DNA from 3 places in the Paenarthrobacter sp. E2MeOHC11 genome. Region 3 is predicted to be linked to each of the others. Evidence: riboswitches for the same ligand, from Rfam matches in the RefSeq annotation. Region 3 holds a riboswitch; each other region holds the start of a gene.
What was found. Region 3 has a riboswitch for thiamine pyrophosphate ahead of thiC (phosphomethylpyrimidine synthase ThiC). Riboswitches for the same ligand answer to the same signal wherever they lie in the genome.
Positions count from the first base shown of each region.

Region 1: linked by a shared signal. The riboswitch ahead of thiO (glycine oxidase ThiO) and the one ahead of thiC (phosphomethylpyrimidine synthase ThiC) in region 3 are both predicted to bind thiamine pyrophosphate.
Region 2: linked by a shared signal. The riboswitch ahead of ACSSVG_RS13035 (ECF transporter S component) and the one ahead of thiC (phosphomethylpyrimidine synthase ThiC) in region 3 are both predicted to bind thiamine pyrophosphate.

Region 1 is NZ_CP196673.1:3,794,739-3,801,030, forward strand. It holds gene ACSSVG_RS17690 (RNB domain-containing ribonuclease) at 1-1,182, opposite strand, end outside; gene ACSSVG_RS17695 (ferritin-like fold-containing protein) at 1,224-1,892, shown strand; gene thiE (thiamine phosphate synthase) at 1,914-2,579, opposite strand; TPP riboswitch at 2,607-2,725, shown strand; gene thiO (glycine oxidase ThiO) at 2,718-3,983, shown strand; gene thiS (sulfur carrier protein ThiS) at 3,980-4,216, shown strand; gene ACSSVG_RS17715 (thiazole synthase) at 4,220-5,032, shown strand; gene ACSSVG_RS17720 (4a-hydroxytetrahydrobiopterin dehydratase) at 5,065-5,400, shown strand; gene ACSSVG_RS17725 (hypothetical protein) at 5,477-5,779, opposite strand; gene ACSSVG_RS17730 (DUF3107 domain-containing protein) at 5,818-6,042, opposite strand; gene ACSSVG_RS17735 (TetR/AcrR family transcriptional regulator) at 6,093-6,292, opposite strand, start outside.
Region 2 is NZ_CP196673.1:2,774,213-2,780,504, reverse strand. It holds gene ACSSVG_RS13040 (ABC transporter ATP-binding protein) at 1-1,307, opposite strand, end outside; gene ACSSVG_RS13035 (ECF transporter S component) at 1,307-1,927, opposite strand; TPP riboswitch at 2,004-2,140, opposite strand; gene ACSSVG_RS13030 (NUDIX hydrolase) at 2,374-3,066, shown strand; gene ACSSVG_RS13025 (DUF4235 domain-containing protein) at 3,103-3,363, shown strand; gene mnhG (monovalent cation/H(+) antiporter subunit G) at 3,449-3,841, opposite strand; gene ACSSVG_RS13015 (MrpF/PhaF family protein) at 3,831-4,109, opposite strand; gene ACSSVG_RS13010 (Na+/H+ antiporter subunit E) at 4,106-4,672, opposite strand; gene ACSSVG_RS13005 (Na+/H+ antiporter subunit D) at 4,669-6,252, opposite strand; gene ACSSVG_RS13000 (Na(+)/H(+) antiporter subunit C) at 6,249-6,292, opposite strand, start outside.
Region 3 is NZ_CP196673.1:4,151,815-4,158,106, reverse strand. It holds gene rimM (ribosome maturation factor RimM) at 1-169, opposite strand, end outside; gene ACSSVG_RS19305 (RNA-binding protein) at 299-541, opposite strand; gene rpsP (30S ribosomal protein S16) at 543-962, opposite strand; gene ACSSVG_RS19295 (hypothetical protein) at 1,200-1,637, opposite strand; gene ACSSVG_RS19290 (VOC family protein) at 1,745-2,617, opposite strand; gene ACSSVG_RS19285 (amidohydrolase family protein) at 2,695-3,777, opposite strand; TPP riboswitch at 3,862-3,969, shown strand; gene thiC (phosphomethylpyrimidine synthase ThiC) at 3,965-5,854, shown strand; gene ACSSVG_RS19275 (alpha/beta fold hydrolase) at 5,837-6,292, opposite strand, start outside.

The DNA.
Region 1 (6,292 bases), 360 kb from region 3:
ATCCGAGGACGCCATGATGTCGGGCAGGGAGGGCAGGGCATCACGCGCCCAGGCCGGTATCGGGTGGTTATTGCTCAGGGCTTCGCAGATCACCAGGACAAAACGGTCAATGAGCCGCCGCAACGGTGCGGTGGTGTGGGCGTAGGGAGCTCCAATGGCTGCCTGAACCACATTGGCGGGCACCTCCCCGTCAAACGGAGTGTAGCCGGCGCCGCGGAACAAGGTGCCGGCCGAGTGCAGGATGGCCAGTTGCTTGGGATCGGATGCGTCCAGCGTCCGGAGGTATTCGCCGTAGGAGGTCTTGCCGTCCCAAGGCTTTCCCAGTGCGACGGTCTGCCGTTTGAAATGGAGCAGCGAACGGTCGTCCGGCGCGGGCATGGTCCGCAGGATGCCAACCTTCCCGTCAAGCATCAGTTGGGCGGCGGCCATGCCGGTCATGAGGGAGATCTGGGCATTCCAGTCCTCCACAGGCAAGGACGGGGCGGCAGCGATCCTGTACCCGCCGCCGTCGGTCGCTTGTACTATTTCCTGTTCCGGCATGTTGAGGCTTGCGCCCCCGCGCAGCCGTTCGAGTTCAACGCGCTTGAGGCCAACTTCTTTCAGGAGTTGCAGGACGGGTGGGGCTGTTCCGTCGTCGATCTGCTGCTGGGCGCCCGTGTAGCTCAGCTTGGAAGTGCTGCGAACAACAGCGCGCGCCATCGACACTGCCACCACATCCGCTTGCGCATCCAGCTCGAATTCCCAGACGAACGCACTGCAGACCTGGCCGGCCAGCAGGCTTCCGGCGTTCTCGCTGATGACCTCCGGGTGCAGGGGGATCCGCCCGTCAGGAGCGTAGAACGTCTGCCCGCGCTGCCGTGTCTCGGCATCCAGGGCGCCGCCGGGGACCACGAAGGCCGGCACGTCGGCGATGGCGTAGAGAACCTTGTATCCGTCACCGGAGCGGTCCATGAACAACGCCTGGTCCAGGTCTGTCGACGTGGCAGGGTCGATGGTCAGGAAGGGGATTTCGCGCATGTCCCGGTCCGGCAACTTCAGGGTTTCCACGGCTTGGCGTGCTTCTGCTACGGCCGCTGCCGGATATGCACCAGGAAGGTCCAGCTCGGTCCTCAGGGCAGCCAGTGCGGCGGCAAGCTGGTCCGACGAATCGTCGACGTTGGGTGCAATCCGATGATGTGACACGAAAATCAGGTTAGCCCGAATCCGGCGGATAGTCTTGGATCATGGGCACTTCCCCGGACGCTGCAGCTTCAACCGGGCAACTCGCCGCGGAGCTGCTTGGAGCAATGGCATATGGCGAGTTGTCAGCGTTTGGGCGGCTCTCCGTCGATTCCCGCTACGCCCCCACGCTTCATGACCGCTCAGTCTTGGCAAAAATCGCCGTGGGCGCCTACGGAAACTTTGCACTCCTCAACGATCGGCTGGCCGAGATGGGCATCGATCCCGAAGAGGCCATGCTGCCGTTCCAGCGCTCCTTCGACCACTTCCATGAACGCACCAAGCCAGGGGACTGGTTCGAATCCGTCATGAAGGCCTACGTCATCGATACCGTGTCATCGGACTTTTACAGGGCCGTCGCGGTATTCCTTGATGCCACGACCCAACAGTTCGTTGATCGCGTGGCTTCTCCCGATCAGGCAACGGAGGTCCTGCGTGTCCTGCTCAGGCGGGCACTGGCCGATGACCCCCGCTTGGCCTCGCGTCTGGCCCTCTGGGGCCGACGCCTGGTGGGCGAAGCACTGACGCAGGCCCAACGCGTCGGCACGGAACACCCGCAGCTGGGGCCCACGCTGAGGAGCGGTGGCGACGCCCGTGCAGCAGTCAAGAGGCTGACCGGCGAGCTCGCCGAGAAGCACGCACGACGGATGACAGGCCTCGGCCTGACTGCGTAACCTCCTGGCCGCTTGCTTCCGCTATACGGTGTCCAGTGCCTGCAACAGCGACTTGGCGGCCGCTGTCGGATCCGTGGCCTCAGTGATGGCCCGGACGACGACGATGCGGCTGGCGCCAGCGGCAACCACCTGCTCCACGTTGCTGTGGTCGATGCCGCCGATGGCGAACCAGGGGAGATCCACTTCTGCGTGTTTGACCGCTTTCGCGGCAAATGTGACCAGGTCCAGACCGACGGCTTGCCGACCGGGTTTGGTCGGTGTTGCCCAGACGGGGCCGACACAGAAATAGTCCAGTCCGGTGGGGCTCGACGACGCGGCGATTGCGGCATCGATCTGCGTAGTGGTGTGCGTGGACAGGCCTATTCCCGTGACGTTCGGCAGGAGGGTCCGGGCGGCCGTCAAAGGGAGGTCCTTTTGGCCGACATGGAACACCGGAGCCCCGGAAATACCGGCAACATCGGCGCGGTCGTTCACTGCCCAAAGCTTTCCATGACGTTGGGCCACGCTGCGCAGGACAGCCAGCATTTCCAATTCTTCGGCCGCTTCCAGCGCCTTGTCGCGGAGTTGGATGATGTCCACGCCGCCCTCGAAAGCGGCGTCCACAAAGTCTTCGAAATCGCCTTGCTGTTTGCGGGCATCGGTGCACAAGTACAGGCGGGCGGCGGAGAGGGCATCAGGCTGGGTCATGGAAACCAGAGTAGTTCCTCTAAACTGGGCACGTACTGCGGGAGCCGCGACGTTCGTTATATGACCGTCCGGCTGAGAGGGCTTCAGCGCCGACCGCTTGACCTGATCCGGCTAGTACCGGCGTAGGGAAGGAAACGAATGGCAGAATCCCGCCATACCCCCCTCCACGCAGACGTGGCGGTCATTGGGGGCGGCATTATTGGCCTTGGCATCGCCCACGGAGCCCGGCGGCTGGGCCGCTCGGTGGCACTGATCGATCCCGCACCGGCAACCGGAGCCACTTACGCTGCGGCAGGGATGCTTGCCCCTGTCAGCGAACTGCACTACCAGGAGGAAGACCTCCTGGAACTGATGCTGGAGTCTTCGCACCTGTGGCCGTCCTTCGCGGACGCACTTTCCCGTGAAGGTACTGACACTGGATACCGCGCGACGCCGACACTCGCCGTGGGTGCCGACGCCGCCGACCGCAGGGCGCTCGCCGATCTCCGCGCCGTACAGCTTGGAGCCGGCCTGGCCGTTGAACCGCTGGCCCTTCGCGACGCGAGGGTGCGCGAGCCGCTCCTCAGCCCGCAAATCTCCTGCGCCTTCGACATCCCGGCCGATCACCAAGTGGATCCCCGGAAGCTGGCGGCCTGCCTGGTGACTGAACTGGAGAACCACTCGCACCGGGACGCTACGTGGGTGCACGGAACGGATGACGGGTACGGGGTCCGTGCCGGCGCCCGCCGGTTGTTGTGGGACGGTGGGCGCGTCTCAGGAGTGGAGCTCGACTCCGGCGCCACTGTCCACGCCAGTGAAACCGTGGTGGCCAACGGTCTGGGGGCCGCGGAGTTGTCCGGACTCCCTGACGGTCTCAGCCTTCCTGTGAGGCCGGTATACGGCGACATCCTCAGGCTTCGCGTCCCCGACCACCTGCGGCCGTTGGTGACTTCCACAGTCCGCGGCATGGTGCGCGGCGTACCGGTGTACATCGTTCCCCGGGATGATGGCACCGTGGTCATCGGGGCCACCCAACGCGAGGACGGCTTGTCTGCGTCGTCCAACGCTGTCTCAGCCGGCGGCGTATATCAACTTCTGCGGGATGCCCAAACCCTGGTCCCTGCCGTGGCGGAATTGGAACTCCTTGAAGCAACAGCCCGGGCCCGCCCCGGGACTCCGGATAATGCACCGCTTCTTGGCCGCGTCGCCACTACCAGCGGAGACGTTGACGGGCTGGTGATCGCCACAGGATTCTTCCGTCACGGTGTTCTCCTGACACCCGTGGCCGCCAGGATCGTGTGCGACCTGATCAACGGTTCGGCAGACCCCCGATGGGCGCACTTCCGTCCGGACCGTTTCGCCACCAACACATCCCTATCGCGGGCTCTTACGCCGGCACACGTTCCGAGTAAGGAAACAGCATGAACATCAAACTCAACGGATCCGACCACGCAGTGCCGGAGGACGCTTCCGTCAGCACACTCGTCACCGCTGTCACCGGCCGCGTCCTGGACCACCGCGGACAGGCAGCCGACGGCGGCAAGCTGGGTGTCGCCGTCGCGCGCAATTCCGAGGTGGTGCCGCGCAGCCAATGGTCTGCGACAGCGCTCGCCGCCGGAGACGAACTCGAACTCGTTACCGCAGTCCAAGGAGGCTGAAGCATGACAACAGCAAACACTGAGGTCCGCACCACGGACGTACCTACCGACGCGCTGGTGATCGAGGGCGTCGAATTCGGCTCCCGCCTGATCATGGGGACAGGAGGTGCCCCGAGCCTGGACGGTCTGGGCGCCGCACTCCTGGCCTCCGGGACCGAGCTCACCACTGTGGCCATGCGGCGCTACTCGCCGGCCGAAACCGGATCGCTCTTCCAACTCCTTGTGGACCATGGCATCCGCGTGCTGCCCAACACGGCGGGTTGCTTCACTGCCAAGGACGCCGTGATGACCGCTGAACTGGCGCGCGAGGCCCTGGAGACCGACTGGGTGAAGCTGGAAGTCATCGCGGACGAACACACACTGCTTCCGGACGCCGTGGAGCTGGTGGATGCAACGGAACAACTGGTGAACCGGGGCTTCAAGGTTTTCGCCTATACCAATGATGATCCCGTACTGGCACTCAGGCTCGAGAACCTGGGAGCCACTGCCGTCATGCCGTTGGGCTCACCCATTGGGACGGGCCTCGGCATCCTGAACCCGCACAACATCGAGCTCATCGTGTCCCGGGCCTCAGTTCCGGTGGTGCTCGATGCTGGAATCGGGACGGCATCCGACGCCGCCCTCGCCATGGAGTTGGGCTGCGACGCCGTCCTGTTGGCCACCGCAGTGACCAGGGCGCAGAACCCGGTACAGATGGGCGAAGCCTTCAAACACGCCGTCATCGCCGGTAGGCTGGCCAAGCAAGCAGGCCGGATTCCGCGGCGAGAGCACGCCTTGGCGTCCTCAGCCATGGAGGGCCGGGCGGAGTTCCTCTAGATGCAGGGTTCTCCTGTGTGGAAGGAGTAGTCGTGGCGGGCAACGATGACCACCTGACTCAGGCGGATGTCGAAGGCGCTCTTCGGGACCTTCCGGACTGGAGATATCAGGATGGCCTCGTCACCGTCTATAAAACCCCGACGGCGGCCCTTGCCCTGGCTCTTATCGCCGCGATCGGCCGGATCGCCGAAGAACAAAACCATCATCCGGATCTTGACTGGCGTTACAACCGGGTGTTCGTGCGCTACGTCTCCCACGATGCGGGTGGGCAGGTGACCCAACGCGACGTCGCCGCCGCGGCTTCCGTGAGTGAGGCCGCAGCCGGGATTGGTGCCGCCGCCCAGCCGGAGCGCTATCGGGGCGCCTGAACAGGACTGGCGGAGCGTTAAAGCAACAGTGACCATCACCCGAGGGGCGATGGTCACTGTTGCTTGGTTGTCGCTGTTAGAGCCTCAGTGCTTTGGTCAGGGCGGCAGTATCGTGCTGGGTGCGTGTTCGGCCCAGGAAGACCACTACGCCGGCGGCGGCAGCTGTCCCCAGAACGATCGGCAGGACCCAAGGGATCCACGTTGCGCCTGGCTGGTAGCCCAGACCGGCACTAATGAAAGCGATCCAGCTCAGGGTGCCCACGGCTGCAGAGACGCCGGCCGGCAAGGCGATGCCGTACTTGCCGTGCCTCTTGTCGTTGGCCCACACGATGAAGCCGGTGGCAACGGTGGCCAGAACCACCACCACGAGTGAAAGCATTAAGACTCCTTAGCGGACGACGTTAGGTGGGCAATGCCCTAGAGGGCGCCGAAACCGACGCGGCGGACTTCCTCGGCGCCAATCTCCACGTAACCCAGGACACTGCCGGGGACGATGATCTGGCGGCCCTTCTCATCGGTCAGGCGCAGTTCCGAGCCCTTGGACACGGCTTCGGCCACGATCTTGGCAACGGCATCGGCATCCAAAGCGGATTCGAGCACGATTTCACGGCCAACGTTCTGAATGCCGATCTTTACTTCCACAGCAAGGCCTCCAAGCCAATCAAGTGTTAAGTCAGTCCTCTATTTGTAGCCTAGGACTCTTTGGGGAATCGACTGATTCCGCGCCAAGCTAAACGATAGATCAGATCACTGGCCACATCGAGGTCCAGGTTTCCATCCGTTTCAAGCCAGTACCGCGCGCTGACCTGCGCCATTCCAGCCAGACCACGGCCAAGAAGTTGTGCCTCCAGGGGCGGCAGCTTGGTGTCTTCCGCAATGACGTGGGCGACTG
Region 2 (6,292 bases), 1.4 Mb from region 3:
TCCACAAGGTGCGTCAGCCTCAGCCGCTCCAGCAGTTCATCCACGCGTTCCTCGCCATGGCCCAGATGCTTGGGGCCAAACATGAGCTCGTCCAGGACCTTGCCCGTGACAAACTGGTGCTCCGGTTCCTGGAACACCGTCCCGATGCGGGAAATCAACTGGTCAGCTTTCCACGTGAACGGGTCAATACCCGCCCCCTCGGAAAGCTCGACGGCGGCACTCACCGCACCGTCCACCGGCGCCAAAAGGCCGGCCAACGTGAGAGCGAAAGTGGATTTGCCGGCACCGTTCGGTCCCGTGATGGTCAGGGCCTGGCCAGCCCTGACCTGTGCGCTGATGCCCGTTTGCACGGGAACAGGCGGGATGGTCTTGAAGCCTTTGCGCCGCGGTTTTTCCCGGGATACTGCGAGGTCCTGGGCTGCCAGGAGAAGCGTGGAAGTCTGGGGCCGGTTCTGCCGCGTCCGGGTTGCCGGAACGTATCCCGGCACCCACACGCCAGCCGCCATCAGCATGGTGCGTGCCTCGGACAGGACCTGCTCCGGAGGGCCGTCCAAGAGGACTCCGCCCGCGGCCTGCCCGGCGCCCGCAGCCGCGCTCGACCCCGCCACCGACCCTGGCTGCAGGACCACGATCCTGTCCACCAGGTCTTTCCACACAGAAACGCGGTGTTCCACCACAACCAGGGTGGCACCGGTCTTATCGAGGCAGCGCTTCACCGCATCACGGACCTCCAGCACACCCGCCGGATCCAAGTTGGCCGTCGGCTCGTCCAACAGGATCAGCCCGGGTCGCATCGCCAAAATGCCCGCAAGCGCAAGCCGTTGCTTCTGCCCTCCGGAGAGTGCCGCCGTTGGGTGATCCAGGGCCAAACCGCCGCCGGCAGCGGTGCGCAGCCCGACGTCGTCGAGCGCTTCATGGACGCGGGACCAGATCTCGTCCCGCGGCACGGCCAGGTTCTCGGCGCCGAAGGCGACGTCGTCACCCACGCGGGAGAGGACCACCTGGGTTTCGGGGTCTTGCTGCATCAGGCCGGCGCGGCCACGCTGTTCGCGGGGAGCAACGCCGTCGATCAGCAGGGAGCCGGTCTCGTCCGAGTCGTCTTCCTCATCACCCAGCACGCCGGCCAAGGCATGCAGGAGGGTCGATTTACCGGCGCCCGAAGGACCCAGCAGCAACACCCGTTCGCCAGGTTCGATCCGAAGGTCCAGACCCTCAATGGCAGGCTGGGCCCGGCCGGCATGCCGCCACCCCCAGCCCTCGGCTGAGATGGCGGCAGGCCTGACCGTGCCGCTTTGAGTCGCGGACATCAGCTGAAGACTGGCTCCGAAGCGGCCTTGCGCGACGCGAAGGAGCTCAGGACGCCGGTCTTCGCCAGGCCGCGGGTGGCGACCCAGGACAGTGCGCCTGCGATGATCGCGCCGGAAATGGTGGTGAAGCTGATGTAGGCAAGCTTGTCGATTGCCTCGTACGCGATGTTCCAGCCCCACGGAAGGAAGGAGTCGTTCAGGCCGCAGAAGAGGCCTGCGCCCGCGCCGGCGAGGAGGGCCGTGGGCAGGTTGAACTTCTTGTAGCGGAAAGCGGCGAAGATGAGCTCGGCGCCGAGTCCCTGCAGGACTCCGGAGATCAGCACTGTGGTGCCGTACTGCGAGCCCATGATGAGCTCACCGGTGGCAGCGACGGCTTCGCAGAACAACGCTGCGCCCGGCTTGCGGATAATGAGCATGCCCAGGACCGCGGGGATCATCCAGCCACCGGCGATCAGGCCGGTGAGGGGAGGGTACGTCGCGTTCAGGGGAATGGATACCAATGCAGCGCCCTGGGACCAGGCCCAGAAGATCACGCCGCCGGCGATGGCGATCAGAGCCGCCACAACGATGTCTACAACACGCCAGTTATAACTGGTCTTCTTCACGTTTACCGTGGTCATTTTCTGCCTCCTGAGGTACAGGAGGGGAAAGTGCTACCCGGATTCTCCAGCCGGCCTGCGCCGTCCGGATCCGGACACTCTGAGAAGCTCGACTCCCTTGCGCCGGTACTAACCGGATCAGGTTCGAGGGTCTGCGGCTGTCCGCACTCTCAGCGCCCTCGCGTCTCCTGCATCTCTGCAGGGTCCGACGGCGGCGCTCCCCTGTCGTTATCAAATCTGCCCTGATGGGCGGGTTCAGTTTACACCTGCGTCCATGGCGGGCGCTGGCCCGTTGCCCGCCTATGGTCACAATCGGATCAGCGCGCCCCGGGCCGGACGCGTTCCAGGCGTGCGTTGCGAGGCCCGCCCTACACCCCTCCCGCCGGTTTTGGCCTGCACACCAGGCCCCACAACGAGACCTGAGAGAATGATCCAGCAGACTCGACCGCGGCAAAGGGGCATATCTCATGACGGACCTACCCAAGCAGGATCACCCCGCAAGCGACACCACGGCGCCGGAACCTCGCCTTGCCGCCAGCGTCATCCTGCTCCGCAACGCCCCCGGCGGTCTCGAAGCCTTCGTCCAGCACAGGGTCAGCACCATGGACTTCGCTGCCGGAATGGTGGTGTTCCCGGGAGGCCGGGTGGATGCTGCGGACACGTCCGGCTGGGACTACCCCGCGGAGCTGCTCCAACACCACGCGGCCCAGTGGCGCCAAAGCTCCATAGGCGCTAATCCTGCGCAGGCGACCACGAGCGCGGGTACGGTCCTCACAGCCGCACTCCGGGAAGTCCAGGAGGAGGCGGGCCTGAGCATCCACTCCGCCGACCTCCGTCCATGGGCCAACTGGGTCACCCCGACGGACATGCCCAAGCGCTTCGACACCTACTTCTACATCGCCAAGCCTGCGCCAGGGGCTGAGCCCCAGCACCAAACCACTGAGGCCTGGCAGTCTCTGTGGATGCCAGTGGACGGAATTCTGGCGGCAGAGGCGGCCGGAACACTGAAACTGATGCCGCCCACCTATTACCTGCTGAAGGAAATCGCAGGGTTCGGCTCAGTGGAAGCGGTGTGGTCCGCGGAGCACACCGTCGTTCCGGTGCTCGCCCCGGTGGGTTCCATGGCCGCGTTCCTCAAGGAACGGGAAAACCGCCGGTAACAGCGTCCGCCCGGCCTTTACGGCTAGGCTGGGGACATGAACCTCTTCTTCAAGCTGCTGGGTACCGGAGTGAGCCTCGGAGCAGGCTTCGTCGGAACCAAACTCGTCAATAAAGGGTGGGAAAAGGCCACTGGCAACAAGCCACCCACAGGCAACGATGACTTGGAGACGAGCCTGCGCTCGGCCCTGACATTCGCCTTGATCTCTGCGTTCGTGAGCACCCTCATCCAGGTACTCGCCAGCCGCGGGACGCAGCGTGCCATCGCCCGCTTCGCCAAATCCAAGGACATCGTCTAGGCACCACCCGGACAACATGCAAGCGCGGGGCCACCATCAGTGGCCCCGCGCTTTTTGCCTATCAGTCGTTCAGATGAGCAGCCGTTCAGCGGTCGTTGCCAGGCTCTTGCCCGGCGGCCGCCCGTTGAACCACTGCCTCGAGTTCATCTTTGGTGAGCATCTCGCGGTGACCGTGCTTGGTGCGGTAGGCGGAGCGACCCACCATGTGGGCAGAAACGGGCGCCGTCAGCAGCTGGAAGATCCATGCCACCAGCAGGACCGGCCACACCCACCAGGTGCGCATCTGCAGGCCTATGGCGGCAAGCATGAGGAACAAACCCAGTACCTGCGGCTTGGTGGCAGCGTGCATGCGGCTCATAAGGTCCGGAAAACGGAGCAAGCCGATAGCAGCACCCAGGGACATCAGGGCGCCCACCACCAGGAACACGGCGGTCACACCATCGATCACGACATCGACGCCGGTGGGATCAGGACTCATTGTTCTGTTCCCTCCGCTCCGCCACAAACCGGGCAACTGTCACCGATCCGATAAAACCAATCACGGCCAGGGCTACCAGCAGCATCAGGTTGTTGAGGTGCCTGTTCATCGCCATGTCGATCGCGAGTGCAGCACCCAGGATTGCGAGCAGGACGTCCGAGGCCAGCACTCGGTCCAGCAAGGACGGGCCGATGGCTATGCGGACGATCGCACCTGCGGCAGCCAGGCTGAGGATTACAGCCGTGACCACGAGAATGGTTTCCTTCATCGCGTTGCCCCTTCCATTCCCGGACGTATTTCGGCCTTCAATGCTTCGACTTCTTCGCGCGTGCCCATGATCCTGATCAGCCGCGCTTCGATGGTTTGGACTTCGTCGCGAATTTTGTCGATGTCCGCTTCTTCATAGATGTTGAGCGCGTGCAGGTAGAGCGTGGATGTCGACCGGTCCACCTCCACCACAAGGGAGCCCGGTATCAGCGAGATGACGTGCCCGGTGGCCGTCACCATCAGGTCCGAATGGCTCCGCAACGGGACAGCGACGACGGCGCTGCGCACCTTGGGACCTTTTGCCACAGCCAGGAACAGGACCAGGAAGCTCGCTGCCACCACTTTGGCGAGGAACATCAGCGCGAAGGGAATGGCGCGCAGTATGTTGAACCGGCCGCTCAACTCCACGGGCGGGAGGTAGAACAGCTTGGCTACCAACACGGCGATCAGGGCACCGAACAGGAGGTTGCCAGGGCTGAAGTCCCGCCACAGCGCACCCCAGACGATGACCAACCAAATGAGCAGCGGCAGCTCGGTGCGGAACGAAATCGGTTTGCGGCTCATTTGGAACCACCCGTCTGCACTTCATCCGGTTGCGCAAGGGGCGGCACCTCAACGGAATCGCCCAGGACGGAGTGGATATAGGCCGAGCGGTCCAGCATGATTCCCGCGGAACCGTCCGCCACCCGGAAGAGCGGGCCGGCGAAGACCGTCAGGGCGACGCCGAACACCACAAGGCCTGCCGTCGAGCCGACCATGGTCCGCGGCAAAACCCCTACGTTGCCCGGGGTCTGAAGCACGGGATCCGGGTACTCAGCGTCCTCGGGCTTGCGCCAGAAGGCCCTGTTCCAGACACGGGCGATGGCCAGCAGCGTCAGAAGGCTGGTGACCACGCCACCCACCACCAGGGTGATGGCCAGGGGTGTTCCCAGCTCCACGCCGGCCTGCAGGAGGCCCAGCTTTCCCAGGAAGCCCGAGAACGGTGGAATGCCCGCGAGGTTCATTGCCGGGACAAAGAACAGCAGGGCAAGCAGCGGTGAGAGTTTGGCCAGTCCACCCAGGCGGTCAATGGAGGAGCTTCCGCCCCTGCGTTCTATGAGACCTGTGACCAGGAACAGGCTGGTCTGCACGGTGATGTGGTGGGCAACGTAGAAGACTGCAGCGCCCAACCCGGCAACCGAACTCATCGCCAGGCCAAACACCATGTATCCGATGTGGCTCACGAGGGTGAAGGACAGGAGACGTTTGATGTCGCTCTGGGCCAAGGCACCCAATATGCCCACCACCATGGTCAGTAATGCCACCACCATGAGCGGAACATTCAGGGTGTCCCCCGGGAACAAGAGTGTCTCCGTGCGGACCATGGCGTAAACACCTACTTTGGTCAGCAACCCGGCGAACACGGCAGTGACAGGAGCCGGCGCGGTGGGATAGGAGTCGGGGAGCCAGAAGGACAACGGGAACACAGCTGCCTTGATGCCGAAGGCCACCAGCAGCATCACGTGCAGGAGGTTTTGGGTGCCTTGGTCCAGTTCGGCCAGTTTGATGGCAAGGTCGGCCATGGTGATGGTCCCGGTGGCCCCGTAGATCATGGCGATGGCAATGAGGAACAGCACGGACGACACCACGGAAACCACAACGTAGGTGACCCCGGCGCGGATGCGTGGTCCTGTCCCACCCAAGGTCATCAGGACGTAGCTTGCCGTCAGCAGGATCTCGAAGCCTACGTAAAGGTTGAAGAGGTCGCCTGTGAGGAAGGCATTGGACACGCCGGCCACCAGGATCAGGTAGGTCGGGTGGAAGATCGAGACAGGTGCTTCCTGGTCGCCGTCGGCCATGCCCTGGCCGGTCGCATAGATCAACACCGCGAGGCTCACCACGGTGGAGACAACCAGCATGAGCGAGGAGAACTGGTCCACCACCAGGACCACACCCCACGGCGGCAGCCAGCCGCCAAGCGTGACTGACGTTGTGCCGCCATCCCACACTGACATCAGGAGCAGGCATTCGAGCAGAAGTGTTGCACTCAGGATGCCGATGCTCACCACGCGCTGCGCGGTGTGGTGCCGGATCAGCAGGAACGCCAGCGCGGCACCCAGAATCGGTAGGAGGACAGCTAGCGGCGACAGGTTTGCGAGATTCACGCGCTGCCTCCTTCCTGGTTTGGTGCCTTGCTGGGGGTCT
Region 3 (6,292 bases):
CCTTGTTCCACCGGGCACTGCGGATGGTCAGCGGGCCGGCCGAGACCGGCTCCACGACGAATTCGGTTCCTGCGACAAATCGTTCCGAAGGCGCGTCGGTGAGTACCTGCACCGTGACCTCGCCGCGAATGCCGTGGGGTTTGCCGATCCGGGCCACCTGGAGCTGCATGGATTCCTCTGAATTCTTGTGTACCGTGCCGCCGGGCAGCCACGGTGATGAAATGGTGGATAAAGCAATCCGGCCCCTCCACCATATTCGGTGAAGGGGCCGGATCTAAGACAAGTAGTGCTGAGCGCGTTACCGGCGGCGGTCGGTGTCGACGACGTCGACCCTGACCTGCTCGCCACCTGCCAAGGCTGCAACCACAGTGCGCAATGCACGTGCGGTGCGTCCCTGACGGCCGATCACCCGTCCGAGGTCCTCCTGGTGAACACGCACCTCAAGGGATTCCCCGCGGCGGTTGTTCTTGGCACTGACCTTGACATCCTCAGGGCTGTCAACGATCCCGCGAACCAAGTGCTCGAGCGCTTCTGCCAGCAACTTACTCAGCCTCGGTGGTCTCTGCTTCAGCCTCGGCCGGAGCTTCGGCTTCGTCCTTCTTGGCCTTCTTGGTGATGGCTTCCGGGATGATGACGGAACCCTTCTCCGGGGCTACGAAGGCTTCCTTCGGAGCTTTGGTCTTCAGGGTGCCTTCCTGGCCCGGCAGGCCCTTGAACTTCTGCCAGTCACCGGTGATCTTGAGGATCGCGGCAACCTGCTCGGTCGGCTGGGCGCCAACGGAAAGCCAGTACTGGGCGCGCTCGGAAGCGACCTCGATGTACGACGGCTCTTCGGTGGGGTGGTACTTGCCGATTTCTTCGATGGCACGGCCGTCGCGCTTGGCGCGGGCATCCATGACGACAATGCGGTAGTACGGTGCGCGCATCTTACCGAAGCGCTTAAGGCGAATCTTTACGGCCACTTTTGTGGTCACTCCTGTTTCTGAAACGAGGTGAACCCGACGTTCTGCACCCGTGGGGCGGGCCATACTGGACGGTTCGAAGGACAAGATACGAGCACGGAGAGAGGGGCCGCACCGATCGAGTACCTGTCTATTGTGCCAGATGCCCGCAGCAAATACGACTTACGCCACGTGGTGCGGTGTGTTGTTGCTCACTCGCAGGATCGGAACGCTGCGTGCGGCGTGGACTCGATGCCGCTATTCGGACCAGACGTACAGCCCGGAGCGCTCCACCTTTTCGACGTCCGTGGCCAAGGCGGCCAATTGCTGGACGTACTGGCGTGATTGGGCAGCGTCGAACGGCATGTCGTCCTGCGCAGCCCAGGCGGCAGCTACGTCGTCGAGAACATTGGCGTCACCTTCGCTCTCGTACGTCAACAGTTCGGCAAGCGCCCGCACCATGGCTTCAGGGACACCCAGGAGCGCATCACTGGTGACATCGACCAAGGCAAGCTCATAGTCAGCTCCGGCGGCATGGACCGCCTGGCCGGCCAAGTCACCCAGCTGCTCGACTTCAAAATCCGTGATGCCATCGATCCTGACGGCAGGACCCACCACATCCGCGCCCTTATCCAGGGCAGCTGCCCGCTGGAGTGCTTCGTCGTGGGTGGCTACAAAAATTTCGGCAAAGCCCATGGAAAGTACTCTCATTCCTTCGTGCTGACGGGGCGGCGGCACGCGAACCGAGTGGCTCCGCGCCGCCACTGACCAGCCTAGTGCAGCGGGGAGCCGCCAGTGGCGCCTCAGCGCACGGCGACGCGCAGCTTGTTGCTCCAGGGGTCGTCAAAGCGAAGCTCGGAACCGGTGTGATAATGCGCCACGCCTGCTACCTTGAGGCGATCCCCCAAGGCCGCCACGTCTTCCGCGGCGGGGACCTCGATCAGGACTTCGCCCAGGCCGAGCGTATCTTTCCGGGGGCCGGCGCCACGGCTGTTCCAAACGTTCATGGCCATGTGGTGGTGATAGCCGCCGGCTGAGACGAACAGCGCCTGGCCATGCCATCCAGCGGTGCGCTCGAAGCCCAGGGTCCCGACGTAGAACTGTTGCGCAGTCCCAACATCACCTACCTGCAGGTGCACATGCCCGATGTCGGCAGCCGCCTCGCGCTGTCCGGTCACGGCAGCTTCACTCAGGTGCTGCTGCAGGAACCGCTGGGGCGGGAGGGCAACATTGTCCATGACCACATTCTTGCCATCCCACTGCCACAGTTCGCGGGGCTTGTCGTAGTAGAGCTCAATGCCATTGCCCTCGGGGTCGGTGAAGTAGAACGCCTCGCTGACGAGGTGGTCGGCACTGCCCGCAAAGGCGCGGGGCTCATACTCGGCCGCGGTGGCGATGGTCGCCGCCAGCGAAGGCTGGTCCTGGAACAGGATGGCCGTGTGGAACAGGCCGGCTTCGCCGCGCCCGGGAATCTGCAGGCCGGAGGCCGGAGCCAGATGGACCACAGGCTTTCCGACACGCCCCAGATACAGTCCGCCATCCTGTTCGGCAACCACCTCCAGGCCCAGGGCGCGCTGGTAGTAGTCGCTCATGACCTTCATGTCGCCCACCTTGAGCATGACGGTGCCCATGGTGAGTTCGGCAGGCAGAAGATCCTGGCTGATTGGTCTGGTCATGTGAAGCTCCCGTTTCTGAGGTTGCCGCGCATCGGCACCTTCTACTTCTATAAATTACTTGAAGCTTCAATTTATTCCTAACGGACAGTGATGCCCTGGAGGACGACGTGCTTGAGTTCCGATACAGTCTCCGGATGGCGCCTGGGATCGGCACTGCACAGGACGACGTCGGCACCCGCCCCCTCGCTGATCCCCTCCACCCCCAGCCACTTCCGGGCACCCCACGCCGCAGCGTCCAGGACTGCCGCCGGCGGCAGGCCGGCGTCGTGCAGTTCCCGCATTTCATCCGCAATCCGGCCGTGCTTGATCACGCTGCCCGCATCTGTTCCCGCGTAGATGGAGACCCCCGCCTCAAAGGCCTCCTGCACACGCTCGCGCCTACGCTCCCACAGGCGCATCATGTGGTCCGCGTACTCCGGAAACTTTGGCGCTGCCTGCGCGGCGATATCCGGGAAGGTGGCGATGTTGACCAGGGTGGGCACGATGGGCACCGACTGTTCCACCAAACGCGGAATGTGCCGCGGCAAGAGGCCAGTGGCGTGTTCGATGCAGTCGATGCCGGCATCGAGCATGTCATCGATCGTGTTCTCTGCGAAGCAATGGGCCGTCACCCGGGCACCTTCGTCGTGGGCAGCTGAGATGGCATCCCTGACGATCTTTGCCGGAAAGGACGCGGCGAGGTCGCCGACGCCGCGATCGATCCAGTCGCCCACAAGTTTCACCCAGCCGTCGCCGTCGCGCGCTTCCTTGCGCACGGTCTCCACGAGCTGCTCCGGTTCAATTTCGTGGCCCAGGCCACGGAGGTAGCGCCGGCTCCTGGCAATGTGCCGTCCTGCCCTGATCAGGCGGGGCAAGTCTGTCCGCTGCTGAACCCAGCGGGTGTCGCCGGGTGATCCACAATCACGGATCAGCAGCGTTCCGGCGTCGAGGTCCGCCTGCGCCTGCGCCAAGGTTGCCTGCTCGTCAACCGCGCCGCCTGCGCCGAGCCCGATGTGGCAGTGGGCATCAACGAAGCCCGGCAGGACCCAGCCATCCAGTACCCGGTCCGGAGTGGCCGTGGGGCGTTCGAAGGAAAGGACTCCGTCAACAGACCACATCCCCTGGCGCTCTTCGTCCGCCGAGACGAGTACAGGTCCGCTGAATTCGATGATGTTGGCCATTGCAAAAGCCTAGTCCGCCGCAGTGCCTTCGGAGCTGGTGCGTTCATGTGACTGGGTGCCTGTTGGGAGCTGTGGTAGCTTCGTCTACGACCACACGGGGGCCCCTGCAGGGGCTGAGATCGGACTGACGCAGTCTGCGACCGTTGAACCTGTCCGGGTAATGCCGGCGAAGGAAGTGAGTAATCCTTTGAGCACCACCGAAACACAGCACAGCCCTGTCCAAAATCGTTCCAACGCAGGCCAAAATCGTTCCAACGCAGGCCAAAACCAGGCCGGTAACGGCTTGGAATCGGCGGAACCCGTCACGCAATCGCTGAAGTCCCATTCATTGGCGTGGCTGGAAGATCCCGACAACGGGATCCGCGTGCCGATAACCGAGATTTCGCTGGAGCCCTCCCCCAATGGGCAGGCAAATACGCCGTTGCAGGTATACCGAACCGCGGGTCCGGGCAGCGATCCTGTGGTGGGACTGGAGCCGTTCCGCGCACCATGGATCGAAGGCCGGGCAGACACCGAACCATACTCCGGGCGCGAACGGAACCTGCTCGACGACGGCAAGTCCGCGGTCCGGCGCGGTGCGGCGTCAGCGGAGTGGAAGGGCGCGCAACCGGTGCCCCGCCGCGCCGTCGAGGGCAAGACCGTCACCCAAATGCACTACGCGAAAAAGGGCGTCGTGACGCCGGAGATGCAGTTCGTCGCGCTGCGGGAGAACTGCGATGTTGAACTGGTCCGCGGCGAGGTCGCCGCAGGCCGGGCCATCATCCCCAACAACATCAACCACCCTGAATCCGAACCGATGATCATCGGCAAGGCCTTCCTGGTCAAGATCAACGCAAACATCGGAAACTCGGCCGTGACCAGCTCCATCGCCGAAGAAGTGGACAAGCTGCAATGGGCCGCCCAATGGGGCGCTGATACCGTCATGGACCTCTCCACGGGAGATGACATCCACACCACCCGCGAATGGATCATCCGCAACTCCCCTGTTCCGATCGGCACAGTCCCGATCTACCAGGCGCTCGAAAAGGTCAACGGCGAAGCCAACAAACTGACATGGGAGATCTTCCGCGACACAGTGATCGAGCAATGCGAGCAGGGCGTGGACTACATGACCATCCATGCAGGGGTGCTCCTGCGGTATGTGCCACTCACAGCCAACAGGGTCACAGGCATCGTTTCGCGCGGTGGTTCGATCATGGCCGGCTGGTGCCTGGCACACCATCAGGAAAACTTCCTCTACACCCACTTTGACGAGTTGTGCGAAATCTTCGCCCAGTACGACGTCTCGTTCTCGTTGGGCGACGGCCTGCGCCCCGGATCCATTGCCGACGCAAACGACGCCGCCCAGTTTGCAGAACTGGACACGCTCGCGGAGCTGACGCAACGCGCGTGGGAGTTCGACGTCCAGGTCATGGTGGAAGGCCCCGGCCACGTTCCGTTCCACCTGGTCCGCGAGAATGTGGAGCGGCAACAGGAACTCTGCAAGGGTGCCCCGTTCTACACGCTCGGCCCCCTGGTCACCGACATCGCCCCCGGCTACGACCACATCACCTCGGCGATCGGTGCGACCGAAATCGCCCGGTACGGCACAGCCATGCTCTGTTACGTGACCCCAAAAGAGCACCTCGGCCTGCCAAACAAGGACGACGTCAAGACCGGGGTTATCACCTACAAGATCGCCGCCCACGCAGCCGACCTCGCCAAGGGCCACCCTGGTGCGCATGAACGCGACGATGCCCTGTCCAAGGCACGCTTCGAGTTCCGCTGGCGGGACCAGTTTGCCCTTTCCCTGGACCCTGTGACGGCCGAAGCCTTCCACGACGAAACATTGCCGGCCGAACCGGCAAAGACAGCGCACTTCTGCTCGATGTGCGGCCCCAAGTTCTGCTCCATGCGCATCAGCCAGGACATCCGGGACGAATACGGTTCAGCCGAGTCCCAGGCGGCAATCGCAGGCATGTACGACGGCATGCGCGAGAAGAGCCAGGAGTTCCTGGCTTCGGGCGGGAAGGTGTACTTGCCGGAACTCCAGGTCCCTGCAAGCCAAGGCACCACCAGCTCAGGAAGCCTGAACTGACATAGCCCTTCCGACGTCCGCGATAAAGGAGCGGATGGCCCGGTCCCCTTCAGGTGAATCCTGGGGCCGGTGTCCTCCCGCTGCCACGCGGCGGAGGGCACCGGTGTCCTGCAGGTATGCCGCGATTTCCTCGTAGAGGGGTTCCCACCCGCCGGTGAGGACCAACGTGGGAACGCCCGGAACGATGTGGAGCGGCGCCTCCCATGGAGGCGCTTGCAGCCTCAGCCTGCGGGCGGAGCGGCGGGCTTCGGGACTGTCCAAACCTCCGGTTTCGGCAGAGAAGGCCCGGCGGTAGAACTCACGCTGGTAGTCGGCGTCGTTGAGCTGGTTCCTGACGTCGAACAGCGGTTCCATCAGTGCCCGATGGGATCCCGTCGCCGGAAGTTCGGCCGTCAACGACAAACAGGCGGGCTCCACCAGGGTGAGCGAGTGCACCAG